2 regions of the Caulobacter sp. GW821-FHT10E02 genome follow, and region 2 is predicted to be linked to the other one. Evidence: riboswitches for the same ligand, from Rfam matches in the RefSeq annotation. Region 2 holds a riboswitch; the other holds the start of a gene.
What was found. Region 2 has a riboswitch for cobalamin ahead of metE (5-methyltetrahydropteroyltriglutamate--homocysteine S-methyltransferase). Riboswitches for the same ligand answer to the same signal wherever they lie in the genome.

Region 1 (3,585 bases), on a different contig from region 2:
CCGCCGTGCGCAGGGCGACGGTCTCGTGCTGGCCGACGGCCGGCGGGGTCGGCGGGTACTTGAAGGCCGGGACCAGGGCGATGGCGACGAAGGCCGCGCCGGCCAGGATCAGCGCCAGGACGCGCGGGCTGAGCCGCGCCCAGCGTCCGTAGGCATAGGCGAACACCAGGGCGAAGATCCCGCCGACGGCCGCGCCATAGAGGGTGACGGCGGTCAGGAGGCCCAGGCCCTTCTGGGTCGCGCGGCTGACCAGCTCGGGTTCGGGCGCAGCCGGCGTCGCCTTGCCGGCATGGGCCATGTGGGCCATCTCGTGCGAGGCTTCATAGGCGATGGCGAGATCGACCTGGGGTTCGGCGAAGACACGCGCGAAGGCGAACGCGAACAGGGCGGCGATGACGCCAGCCAGCATGCCGCGCCACAGAAGCTGAGGTGTCATGTCGGTTGCTCGGCCCCGCCTAGTGGCAGGGGAAGCCCATCAGGTGGCGGCCGTCATGCACGAACTCGTGGACGTACATGCCCTTGAACAGCGACAGCGCGCCCTGCTCGGTGCTGACGAAATAGAGGCAGACCAGCGCCAGCAGCACGCCGAAGACGGCCCAGGGCGCGATGTCCTTCAGCGGGATCGCGGTCTCGCCGCCGATCGGGATGAAGACGTCGTCGGAAATCGTAGAGGCCGTGGCCATCGTGAAGCTCTCCCTGGGATTTTCGCGTCCCGGCGCTGAAGCGAACCTGGAAGGGTCTGACTCTCGACGATTGCTCGTCGATCACAGTGGCGCGACCGCGCCGGAGTTTCACCGGCTTCCTTCCAAGGCCATGTTCGAGCTAGGAGGCGTCGCCACGCGTCGTCAAGATTTATCGGAGCCCGCCTTGGCCACCCGCCTCGTTTTTCTGTGCCACGCCGCTACGCTCTCCATGCGCGAGGGCGGCTTTCCTGAGCCTGACGAGGCCATCGACGCAGCCGGCCGCGAGCAGGCGAAGGCGCTCGCGCTCCGCCCCGCGCCGCAGCGGGTGTTCACTGCGCCGTCGCTGGCCGCACGCCAGACGGTGGAGATACTGGGGCTCGATGCGGCCGTTGAGCCTGCCTTGGCCGACATCGATCACGGCGTCTGGCGCGGTCGCGGCCTCGCCGAGATCCATGCCGAGCAGCCCGAGGCGCTGATGGGCTGGATCGCCGATCCGGCCGCCGGGACGCCGGACGGCGAGGCCTTCGCGGCGGTTATCGCCCGGGTCGGAGCCTGGATCGACGCCCAGGCGGCAAGTGACGACCGCATCCTGGCTGTCACCCATCAGCCGGTGATGCGCGCCGCGCTGGCCCACGTCCTGGATATCCCACCAGCCGCCGCGTTCCGGATCGATATCGCGCCGCTGGCCCAGCTCACCCTGTCGTTCAATCGGCAATGGCGGTTCCAAAGCCTGACCGCTTGACCCCACGCGGGGCTCAGCCTACGCCCGTCGTCGTGAAGGCATGGAGGCGAAAGCCTCCGGGAATGCGGTGACCAATCCGCGGCTGCCCCCGCAACTGTGATCGTCCGTCGATCGCTTCGGCACACGCCACTGGGACTAGTCCTGGGAAGGCGCCGAGGCGGGAGGGCGTAAGCCAGGAGACCGGCCTTCACGAAGATTGATGCGACCGGGCGGGGTGCACCGGTGCGGCAAGGCATGGCCTTCCGGACGCCCCGCGTCCGCGTGGTCCTGCGCGCCGTTCCTTGCCCCGTCTGGCGACAGCCAGAGGCAGGGACGACAAGATGGCCAGAATTCCGACAACCGTGGTGACCGGCTTCCTGGGCGCGGGCAAGACCACCCTGATCCGCCATCTACTGGAGAATGCCGGCGGCCGGCGCCTGGCCGTGGTGGTCAACGAGTTCGGCGATGTCGGCATCGACGGCGAGATCCTGCGCGGTTGCGGCGTCGAGGGCTGCTCGGACGACGACATACTGGAGCTGGCCAACGGCTGCATCTGCTGCACCGTCGCCGACGACTTCCTGCCGACGCTGCAGAAGCTGATCGACCGCCCGAACCCGCCCGAGCACATCCTGATCGAGACGTCCGGGCTGGCGCTGCCCAAGCCCCTGGTCAAGGCCTTCACCTGGCCGGAGGTGCGCACCCGCGCCACGGTCGATGGCGTGGTGGCGATGATCGACGCCGAGGCGGTGGCCGCTGGTCGCTTCGCCCATGACGAGGCCGCGTTGAGCCAGGCCCGTCTGGCCGATCCGACCCTCGACCACGACACCCCGCTGGAAGAGCTGTTCGAGGAGCAGCTGGGCTGCGCCGACCTCGTCATCCTCAACAAGACCGACCTGATCGACGCCGAAACCCTGGCGCGCGTGGAGGCCTCGCTGGCCGAGCACCTGCGCCCGGGCGTCAAGGTGATCCACGCCCGCCAGGGCGCGCTGGACCCGGCCGTGCTGCTGGGCCTGGGCGTCGCGGCCGAGGACGATCTCGACAGCCGCAAGTCGCACCATGAAGGCGAGGACGATCACGACCATGACGACTTCGACAGCTTCGTCGTGCGCGGCGGCGCGGTGACCGATGTCGAGGCCCTGACCTCTGGCCTATTGGGCGCGCTCACGGCCCACGACATCCTGCGCCTGAAGGGCGTGGTGGCCGTGGCGGGCAAGTCGGCCCGCCTAATCGTCCAGGCCGTCGGCCCGCGCATCCAGACCTATTTCGACCGGCCCTGGCGCGAGGGCGAGGTCCGCGCCTCATCGCTGGTGGTGATCGGCGAGAAGGGCATTGACCAGGCCGCGATCGCGCCGATCGTCGAGGCCGCGCTGGCCTGATGCACCTGCTGGCGGTCCAGCCGGGGCAGGTCCTCGACGGCGAGGAGGCGGTCGACCTTGGGCAGAGCCCCGGCGACATCGTCGTCCTGTCAGCCGCCGACAGCGACCTGGCGTGCCTGTCCCAGGCCCTGGCCGGACTGCCGGACGACTTCCCGACGGTGCGGCTGGCCAACCTGCTGCGGCTCAAGCATCCGCTGTCGGTGGACCTCTATGTCGACAGCGTGGTCGACAAGGCCCGGATCGTGGTCGCGCGGCTGGTCGGCGGTCGCGCCTACTGGCCTTACGGCCTGGACGAGATCGCCGCCTCCTGCCGGCGGCGCGGCGCGCTGTTCGTGGCCTTGCTGGACGAGCAGGCCGACGGGGAGGGGCGGGCGATTTCCGTCGCGCCGTCAGAGGTTTGCGATCGGGTCTTCGCCTATCTGCGCCAGGGCGGCATCGCCAACGCCCGCAATCTGCTGCTCTACGCCGCCGACCTGATCGGCCGGCCGCAAGGCGAGTGGAGCGAGCCCGCGCCGTTGCTGGATGCGGGGTTCTACTGGCCAAGCCAGCGGCTGACCGATTTGGCGGGGCTGAGCCAGGCCTGGTCGCCAGAGCGGCCCAAAGCGGCGCTAGTCTTCTACCGCGCTCTTGTGGCGGCTGGGACGACCCAGGCGATCGACGCCCATATCGCGGCGCTGGTCGCGCGCGGCTTCGACGTCGCGCCGATCTTCGTGCAGAGCCTGAAGAACCCTTTCGCCGCCGAGTTGATCACAGAGACCTTCGCGCGGATTGCGCCGGACGTGGTGCTGAACGCCACGGCCTTTGC
Region 2 (3,585 bases):
CCCATGTAGAGCCCCGCGCCGGCCAGGATCATCCACCAGACGGGGCTCAGCACATGCAGCTGGAACGCCAGGGTCGAGGCGCCCAGCAAAGCAAAGCCCAGCGCCACGAAACCGATATTGAAGGCGACCGCCCGGCGGTTGTCCTTGACCCCCATGAGAGCGGCGAGGCCCACCAGCACGATGGCCGCGACCGGCAGCTCCGACAGGGTGAAGATCGCGGCGGCGTTCTTGAAGCCCAGCTCGGCCCAGATCTCGGCCGAGAAGTTGTCGCGGAAGTCGCGCAGGGCGGTCAGCATCACATAGACCGCGATCAGCAGGATCAGGGCCGGTGCGTGGGCGGCGAACAGGGCGATGCGGTCCTGGCGGGTCATCGGGGCGCGCTTGACCCGCTCGGCCTCGTCGGCGGCGTTGGGCGGCGGCAGCTGAGCCAGGGCGACCACGGCGATCAGCATCAGCGGCGCGAACACCAGGCCCGAGATCGCCGGCATCCACTTGTCGTCGACATGGGACAGCAGCAGCATCTTGCCGACCGACTTGGCCACGCCCGACGACAGGATGAAGCTGGCGCACAGCATGGCGCCCAGCACTTCGGTCAGGCGGCGACCCTCGAGGAAGCCGAACACCAGGCCCCAGATCATCCCCAGGCACAGGCCGTTCAGGTACATGGCCATCGGCCCGATCACCGTCGGCAGGGTGCCGAACAGCAGCAGCGACATCTGCGCGCCGAAGATCAGGGTCAGGATGGCCATGGCCCGGTGGTTGGCCCGCATCTCGGAGATCACCTTGACCCCGATGAACTTGGCGGTGGCGTAGCCGGCGACCTGGGCGATCACCAGGGCGATCTTGAAGTCGATCGCGAACGGCCAGCCGTCCGGGTGGTCGTAGGCGGCGGCCGTGAACGGCTTGCGATAGCCGAACATGGCGAAATAGACGGCGAACGACGACAGGCCGCCGTACAGCGCGAACACCCAGGGCGGGGCGGTGGTGAGGAAGCGGGTGACCGCGCCTTGCCGGGCATTGGCGTCGTTCATCCGGTCTCGTCTCCTTGGACAACCTCCAGCTAAGCCGCTTCGTCCGGTCAGGGCAAACGAAGGTCATATAAGGATATCTTTATATCATTCTTGACGGGCGCGCCGTTCCAGCGCCTATTGCCTGTGTCGTGGTCTGCGGGCGTTCGCGCCCGGAGCTAAGAGGGAAGTCGGTGAGGGCGTGAAACCCCGAATCCGGCGCTGCCCCCGCAACTGTGAGCGGCGAGCCGCTGTCCGTTACGTGTCACTGACGCGCCGAGCTGGATCGGTGGCGTGTCGGGAAGGCCAGGGCAGGGGCGACGACCCGTGAGCCAGGAGACCTGCCTCGACAGATAACGTCCTCCGGCGGGGTGTCCGGTCTGGTCGCATGCTTTACGGCGTGACCGGACTTCCGTCCGTGCGCGCCCACCTGCGCGCGTCCCGATCAGCCTCGCCACAACACCGGCAGAGGCTTTTCAAGAATGACCGTCACCGTCGCCACACTCGGCTTCCCCCGCATTGGTCCCAGGCGCGAGCTGAAGACCGCCCTCGAACGCTACTGGTCCGGCCAGAGCGACCAGCCCTCGCTGCTGGCCGTCGCGGCCGAGCTGCGCGCCAAGACCTGGGCCTGCCAGGCAGCCCTGGGCGCGGACCACGTGCCGTCTGGCGACTTCTCGCTCTACGACCAGGTGCTGGACACCAGCGTCCTCGTCGGCGCGATCCCGGCCCTCTACGGCTGGACCGGCGGGTCGGTGTCGCTGGACACCTATTTCGCCATGGCGCGCGGCAGCCAGGGCGTCGAACTCGCCGCCTGCGGTCACGACCACGGGCCAAAGACGGGTGTCCCGGCGCAAGAAATGACCAAGTGGTTCGACACCAACTACCACTACCTCGCGCCCGAGGTGTCGCGCGGCCAGACCTTCGCCCTGTCCTCGACCAAGCCGGTCGATGAGTTCCTGGAAGCCAAGGCGCAAGGCATCCACACTCGCCCGGTGCTGCTGGGTCCGGTGACGTTCCTGAAGCTGGCCAAGACCAAGGACGCCGACTTCGCGCCGCTGTCGCTGCTGTCGGCCTTGCTGCCAGTGTATGCCGAAGTGCTACAGCGTCTGGCCGAAGCCGGGGCCGACTGGGTGCAGATCGACGAGCCGTGCCTGGCCCTGGACCTCACCGACTTCGAGCGCGGCGAGCTGCGCCGGGCCTATGGCGCCCTGACCCATGCCGCGCCCGACCTGCGGCTGATGCTGACCAGCTATTTCGGCGGCTATGGCGAGAACCTGTCGACCGCCGTGAACCTGCCTGTCGCTGGCGTCCACCTGGACCTCATCCGCGCGCCGCGAGAGCTGGAGTCCGCCCTGGCCGCCAGCCGCGAGAGCCTGGTCCTGTCGCTGGGCGTGATCGACGGCCGTAACGTCTGGCGCGCCGACCTGGAAAAGCTGCTCGACCGCCTGGAGCCCGTCGTCGCCCAGCGCGGCGCGGATCGGATCGTGCTAGCGCCGTCCTGCTCGCTGCTGCACACGCCGATCGACCTGGCCCTGGAGACCGCGATCGACCCCGAGGTCCGCCAGTGGCTGGCCTTCGCCGTGCAGAAGATCGAGGAGCTGGCCGTGCTGGCCAATGCGCTGAACGCCGGCCGCGCCAGCGTCGCCGCCGAACTGGAGGCTAGCGCCCAGGCCGCCCAGGCCCGCCAGGTCTCGCCGAAGATCCACGACCCCGCCGTCGCCGCGCGCCTCGCCGCCACGACCGAGGCCATGGCCAAGCGCCACGCCGCGTTCGATCGCCGCCGCGCCCAGCAACTGGACCTGCCGGCTTTCCCGACCACCACCATCGGCTCGTTCCCGCAGACCGAAGAGGTCCGCAAGGCCCGCTCGGCCCACGGCAAGGGCGAGCTGACCGACACCGCCTACGAGGCTTTCCTGCAGGAAGAGACCGAGCGCGCCATCCGCTGGCAGGAAGAGGCCGGTCTCGACGTGCTGGTCCACGGCGAGTTCGAGCGCAACGACATGGTCCAGTACTTCGGCGAGCAGCTGTCGGGCTTTGTCTTCACCAAGCACGCCTGGGTGCAGTCCTACGGCTCGCGCTGCGTGCGGCCGCCGATCCTGTTCGGCGACGTCTCGCGGCCCAAGGCGATGACGGTCGCATGGTGGCAGTACGCCCAGAGCCTGACCGGCCGGCCGGTGAAGGGCATGCTGACCGGGCCGGTGACGATCCTCAACTGGTCGTTCGTCCGTGATGACGTCCCGCGTGAGCTGGCTTGCCGGCAGATCGCCCTGGCCATCCGCGACGAGGTCGTCGACCTGGAGGCGGCCGGCGCCAAGATCATCCAGATCGACGAGGCCGCCTTGCGCGAAGGCCTGCCCCTGCGCCGCGCCGACTGGCAGGCCTATCTGGACTGGGCCGTCGAGGCCTTCCGCCTGACCGCCTCGGGCGTGGCCGACGCGACCCAGATCCACACCCACATGTGCTACTCGGAGTTCAACGACATCATCGCCGCCATCGGGGCGATGGACGCCGACGTGATCTCGATCGAGACGGCGCGCTCGAAGATGGAGCTCTTGGACGCTTTCGCCGGCTATGCCTA

Region 1: another riboswitch for cobalamin. It lies ahead of cobW (cobalamin biosynthesis protein CobW); the one in region 2 lies ahead of metE (5-methyltetrahydropteroyltriglutamate--homocysteine S-methyltransferase).

The regions. Positions count from the first base shown of each region.
Region 1 covers NZ_JBWKMV010000001.1:1,049,003-1,052,587, forward strand. The annotation lists gene AC07NI_RS04680 (CbtA family protein) at 1-436, opposite strand, end outside; gene AC07NI_RS04685 (CbtB domain-containing protein) at 456-683, opposite strand; gene AC07NI_RS04690 (histidine phosphatase family protein) at 676-1,425, shown strand; cobalamin riboswitch at 1,445-1,628, shown strand; gene cobW (cobalamin biosynthesis protein CobW) at 1,746-2,780, shown strand; gene cobN (cobaltochelatase subunit CobN) at 2,780-3,585, shown strand, end outside.
Region 2 covers NZ_JBWKMV010000004.1:182,332-185,916, reverse strand. The annotation lists gene AC07NI_RS20695 (DUF5690 family protein) at 1-1,031, opposite strand, end outside; cobalamin riboswitch at 1,144-1,370, shown strand; gene metE (5-methyltetrahydropteroyltriglutamate--homocysteine S-methyltransferase) at 1,490-3,585, shown strand, end outside.